DNA from 2 places in the Cysteiniphilum sp. GTC20157 genome. Region 2 is predicted to be linked to the other one. Evidence: riboswitches for the same ligand, from Rfam matches in the RefSeq annotation. Region 2 holds a riboswitch; the other holds the start of a gene.
What was found. Region 2 has a riboswitch for thiamine pyrophosphate ahead of thiC (phosphomethylpyrimidine synthase ThiC). Riboswitches for the same ligand answer to the same signal wherever they lie in the genome.

Region 1: it holds a riboswitch for thiamine pyrophosphate, as region 2 does, so the genes downstream of both, ACZ5V8_RS04565 (PQ-loop repeat-containing protein) here and thiC (phosphomethylpyrimidine synthase ThiC) in region 2, are expected to answer to the same signal.

What each region holds. Positions count from the first base shown of each region.
Region 1 covers NZ_AP044698.1:1,018,454-1,021,650, reverse strand. The annotation lists gene ACZ5V8_RS04570 (cation diffusion facilitator family transporter) at 85-1,224, opposite strand; gene ACZ5V8_RS04565 (PQ-loop repeat-containing protein) at 1,322-1,957, opposite strand; TPP riboswitch at 2,020-2,116, opposite strand; gene ACZ5V8_RS04560 (chaperone modulator CbpM) at 2,315-2,605, opposite strand; gene ACZ5V8_RS04555 (DnaJ C-terminal domain-containing protein) at 2,608-3,197, opposite strand, start outside.
Region 2 covers NZ_AP044698.1:2,478,214-2,481,410, reverse strand. The annotation lists gene sucC (ADP-forming succinate--CoA ligase subunit beta) at 1-283, opposite strand, end outside; gene ACZ5V8_RS11225 (prepilin peptidase) at 637-1,503, shown strand; TPP riboswitch at 1,754-1,857, shown strand; gene thiC (phosphomethylpyrimidine synthase ThiC) at 1,946-3,197, shown strand, end outside.

The DNA.
Region 1 (3,197 bases), 1.0 Mb from region 2:
TATTGAGAAACCTGATAAATAAAAAATAGCGATTGATCTAAAGCAATTACGCACACACTTTAGTGCATATACGCATCTCTATTATTAATTACTACCAAACAGCTTCACATTAGTTGATCCAACACCATTGATCTGGAAACGCTCCACATCAATTAACTGCAATATTTCCAGCTCCTTAGCCGGCGCCAGTAAGTATAACTCAATCCGTTTAGGATAGTAATAAACAAACATCTCAATTTGACATAAATCAACGTTTTGATGCTTTTCGTCAATGTAAGTTGCTAATTGTTGCAAGATCTCTTTACGCGCTGGCGGCATATCTTGAGGGTTAACAATTTCCTCAGGGTGCTCAGCAACATCGACATGGACTGTAATATCTTTAATATTGTCAATTGCTAAGGTCAGAGCACCGCGAACATGTTCCGCAATATAATGCCCTTCTGATGCCGTGATATGCGAATCAACCAAAATATGCACATCAAGTACCACTTGTCCTGCCATTTGACGCGTGCGTAAGCAGTGATGATGTTTAACACCATCAACATTTCTAATAATCTCTTCAATTTGATGCAATAATTCATCATCCACACCGGTATCTACCAACTCAGATAGTGCTTTATAACACCACTTAACACCCATCTTACCAATCATAATCGACACAATCATTGCTGCTAATGCATCCATCCACATCAAACCAAGCATACTACCGATTAAGCCGATAAGTACGACAACAGATGACCACATATCTGATCGACTATGCCAAGCATTAGCACGTAAAAGATCAGAATCAATGCGATTAGCTGTGACCATCGTATAACGAAAAAGTCCTTCATTGGCTAAAATCGAGAAAATAGCAGCATAAATGGTCCATTGATCGGGAATCACTAATTCTCCCGTAAACCAATTAGCTAACGCATGATAAGTAATGAGTAATGCCACCAGGATTAAAATGATTGATAAGATAACGGTTGCTAAAGTCTCAATGCGCTCATGTCCATACGGGTGATTGCTATCAGCGCCTTTATTGGCATGTTTTGCGGCAAACAATACCATAATATCACTTAATAAATCCGAAAATGAATGCACGCCATCGGCGAATAATGCAGGCGAGCCACCGACTAGACCAATCAACATTTTTAATAGCGCCAGAATGGTATTAACAAACATCCCAACAATGGTGACTTTTTTACTTGCTTGATAGCGTTCTAATTCAGAAACAGCCATATTTAAACTATCTTATGCTAGATCAATTGATAGTGCCTAGCATACTGAAGTTTCTTGATTTGTATATCAAAATTATTGATATAGCACCAATTTAGTGCTAATCAATAATCATTCTCAGACGTTGGTAGTAATAGTATTGCCCAACCATAATAAATAGTAAGCTTAAAATCACAATAGGACTGATAATACTCGGCAGTGGCCAACCAAAGCTTAATGCAGATATTTCATCACAAACCAGTGCTAACACGTTTAATACTAGAAAAATTAAGCTAAACCCTGTGGCATTTTTCTCTTTGATATTTTTTATAATTTGCGGCAGCCAATAAACCGCATAGCAAAACATACTGATAAAGCCGATGTTTTCTAACATTGTATTGTTTAAGTTATGTAAACTGACCAAAGCAATACCAACAGCAATAATAAGCAAGCATATAATATGAAAGTTATAATTTTTAGCGTTTATATTTGCTCCTTGATTTGAATGTTTGCTATCACGGTATATTTGCCACTGTTGGAATAACAAACATGCCAAAGTCAACATCGTGACGGCACGGTATTGCCATTGCAAATCAAAACCATAAATCAGATCCAAAACATTAGCAACAACCATCAACAAATGCGTGCCATGACTAATATGTCCTGCTTGGTGTTTTAATTGGTTATGAATAATCTGTGGCAAAAAATAAATGCAATAAATAACAAATGATATGTTAATGCTAATATGACCGATCACGCTTTGATTTTCCCCTTGGCTTGGCTTTACATATGCACAGGAAGATAGAAAAATAATGCACGACACACACTTTAGCAACTTCCTACGCTAGGATTAACTAGTTCAGGTACAAAGGGTTAGGTAAAACCTTCTCAGCAAAATGCACCCCTGTTGTTGGCATCATTCTAGTATGTATTTTTGACCTAAACAAGCCTGAGATTAGCTTATACCGCCCATAAACCATTTTACAGCATTTCTGTCATTGAATTTTATGCCCTTTTGGGTGATGCAATTTTGCCAATAGTCTCAGCTATTGTCTGCAGTTCCATCACCCAAAAACATCAAAAACCTCTTCGACATCTAACACCGCAAAATGATTTACGAGCGGTATATATTAACAGAAACAACCGCCTCTAGTTCTTTTATTTTTTCTCTTAAACTTAAAATAATTGAAATGCCCGATGGATTAACACCTAAATCACGCATTAAACGCATCGCTGATTTAGCGCGTGCAATATCATATGCTGAAACATAATAACTATCCGCTTGCACTTTAGCACTTACCACATCATGCTCAATCCATTCGATAATAATAGTTTGTGGCACACATAACATTTCGGATAACTCAACAATGCTAATATAGTCACTTTTTATAATCATCTCCGTCATCTTTATGCTCCTAATAGATCTTTACGCGGATCAAACGCCATCTCAGTGGCCATGTTTTGATAAAATGCTTTTTGTGCTGCTGATACCGCAGGCGGCAATATAACATCTAGCACCACATAAAAATCACCACCTGCCAAGCCTTTACCTTTTAAGCGCATTTTTTTACCACTTTGGGTATGCTCTGGCACCTTAAGCTTTATCTGACCATGTGGTGTTGGTAAATTAATCTCAGCACCTAACGCCGCCTCCCAAGGCGCTATGGGGATATGACTATAAATATCATTACCAACTACTTTGTATTGTTTATCAGACTGAACAATGATCTCAAGATATAAATTACCACTTAAGCCACCGCCAACACCTGCTTCTCCTTGGCCTTTTAGACGGATTTGTTGATGATTGCCAACGGCTTTAGGAATTTTAACTTTTAGACGTTTCGTTTTCTCAACAACTAGTCCCTCGTCATTAACTGCCTGATAAGCAAAATGCAGCTCACGCTCAACACCTGCTAAAGCATCGTTTACGCTAATTTCAACCTTGGTATGCAAATCCTGACCGTTCATTGCAAAACCTTGTTTACGCCCTTGACGCT
Region 2 (3,197 bases):
TGCTAACTGGCTGACCGTTTTCATCGGTTTGGAAAGTAACAAGACGTGTACCCATCATGTTTTTCACAAAATTAGCAACATCTTCCTTGTTAGAAACTAGCTTCACGCCACCCGCTTTACCGCGACCGCCTGCGTGAACCTGAGCCTTAACAACCCACATGTCACCACCAATTTTATCAACAGCAACCAACGCTTCTTCAACGCTTTCAACAGCATAACCTTTTGATACCGGTAAGCCGTATTCAGCAAAAAGCTGTTTTGCTTGATATTCATGTAAATTCATATCTTTCTCACTATTTAACTTTATGGTTTGTTTAACAAAATTTTCATGTTCTGATCGACACAAAAACGAAAACACCGGCAAGTATATACCACCCGCAAACCATTTTACAGTCTTTCTGCCATTGAATTTCTTGTTCTTTTGAGCCATTTGATATTGCTAATAGTCCTTGCTATTGCCTGCAATCCAATGACTCAAAATCATCAAAAACTTCTTTGACATTAAACAACGCAAAATGATTCACGAGTGGTATATCGTAATATTGATGCTCGGTTAAGCATCAATTACCAAAGTTTTTGTTTTCGCTTTTTTTAATCAGTATATACTCATAAGAAATTAGTTTTTTGAATGTGTTTATGGAATTTTTAAACGAGATAGCAGCTATTATTATCATTGCGGCAACCATTGTTGCTGTCTGTGTTGGCAGTTTTTTAAATGTGGTCATCACACGCTTACCTAAAATCTTAGATAAACAATATAAAGATCAAGCTTATGATATGCTCGATATCTCGCAACCTGATATAGATGAGAGTTCATCCGAGAATATCCATCGCCAGTCAGCTTGTCCGGTGTGCCATCACCCATTAAAACCATGGCATAATATCCCCCTTTTAAGCTTTATCTTTTTACGTGGCAAATGCAGCTTTTGCCACAGTAAAATATCTTTACTTTATCCAAGTGTTGAATTAATTAGCGGTCTTTTAGTGCTTCTCACGCTGTATTATTTTGGAGTCACACCTGCAGCTTTGTTGTTATGCTTGATGTATTTCTTTTTAATCCCATTAACGATGATTGATCTTAAACATTTTATGTTGCCTGATAATCTAACCTTACCTTTGTTATGGCTTGGGCTATTAATAAATTGCGCATTTATTTTTAGCTCGCCAATACAGGCAATATTAGGTGCTGTTCTTGGTTATGGCATATTGTGGATAGTATTCTGGTTGTTTAAGCTGATTACCAAGAAAGAAGGGATGGGCTATGGTGACTTTAAGTTAATGGCAGCACTTGGCGCCTGGTTTGGCGCACCTAGTCTATTATTTTTAATATTCACCAGTGCGGTAATCGGCATTGTGTTTGCTATTGTCATAAGCTTAATAAAGCGACAAGGAGCTTCGCTAATCCCTTTTGGTCCCTCCATCGCAATTGCTGGAGTATTGTATCCTTTTGTCGGTCAAACGCTCACCCATGCATATTTCCAAATGCTATTTCCGCACTTCTAGGTAAGATTATGTGGTGATGACAATATTTCGACTCATTTTGATTGTATGAGCACTGGCTGAGTGTAAGTCGAAGCCTCTATGAAGTGTTATTTTCCTGAGCTTACCCACTTCGACTGATGCCGAGCGCATTGCTTCGATTTACGCGCAGGGTGCGATGAGCCCTTTTGGGCAAACATTTAGGCTTAGCCGATTATGTTAAGAACAAAATCTAGCAGTAGACACCTCCAAAAAATTACTTTACGATAAATCGCGTTTACAACAGGGGTGCCGTTGGCTGAGAGCAAAATGCAAATTTTGTAACCCTTTGTACCTGAACTAGTTAGTACTAGCGTAGGAAGTTGTTATAGCGATTTGTATTTTGTACTGTGCTTAAAATGATTGGCGCGATATATCACAAAAAGTTTTCCTACGCATGTAAAAGGCAAAATATAAGGAGCCATACATGCCACAGCATAAAAAAACAGCATCAAATAGATCAAGTAGCGACAAAGCATCATTGACCTTATCAGCTGATTTACAAGCAGCCTATCCTGCATCATGCAAAAAATATCTTCAGACGGACGATAATCTTCACGTGCCTTTTCGCTATATTGCTCAGAGCGATACGTTAACTGAGCAAGGTCGTGTGCAAAACCCTGAAATTGCAGTATATGATACCTCAGGTCAATATAGTGATGAGTCTTACAAGCATGATTTGGTTGAGGGTTTACCTAAATTGCGCCAAGCGTGGATCAAAGACAATAATGAAATCGAAGCATTAACAGACTTTAGTGCCGAATTTACGCATACACAAAAAGATTTAGCATTTCCCAAGCGCGCTAAGCCATTAAAAGCAAAACAAGGCAGTAATGTCACACAAATGCATTACGCGCGTCGCGGAATAATCACCAAAGAAATGCGCTATGTTGCACTGCGTGAGAACTTAAAGCGTGCAAATGCGCATATTCAAGATCCTATTTTACTTAAGCAGCATTCAGGTGTTGATTTTGGGGCAAATATTCCTAAAGAAATTACACCTGAATTTGTGCGCCAAGAGATTGCCTTGGGACGCGCGATTATTCCAAGTAACATCAATCATCCAGAAATGGAGCCGATGATTATTGGGCGCAATTTCAGTGTCAAAATCAATGCCAATATTGGGACATCAGCGGTGAGCTCCTCAATTGCTGAAGAAGTCGAAAAAATGGTGATCGCCACACGCTGGGGTGCGGATACAGTAATGGATCTCTCAACGGGTAAAAATATTCATCAAACGCGTGAGTGGATTATTCGTAACTCGCCTGTGCCAATTGGTACGGTGCCAATTTATCAAGCACTTGAAAAAGTCGACGGTCAAGCAGAAAAACTGACATGGGAGATCTTTCGCGATATCCTGATTGAGCAAGCCGAGCAGGGAGTGAGTTATTTCACTATTCATGCCGGTGTGCGTTTGAAATATATTCATCTAACCGCTAAGAGACTAACAGGCATTGTCTCGCGCGGCGGCTCAATCATTGCCAAATGGTGTATTGCACATCATAAGGAGAGCTTCATCTATACGCATTTTGATGAGATTTGTGAAATTATGAAAGCCTATGATGTCGCTTTTTCTTTAGGTGATGGACTGCGTCCAGGCTCTATTTTAGATGCCAATGATGAAGCGCAATTTGCCGAGCTTGAAACTCTGGGTGAATTAACTAAGCGTGCGTGGGATC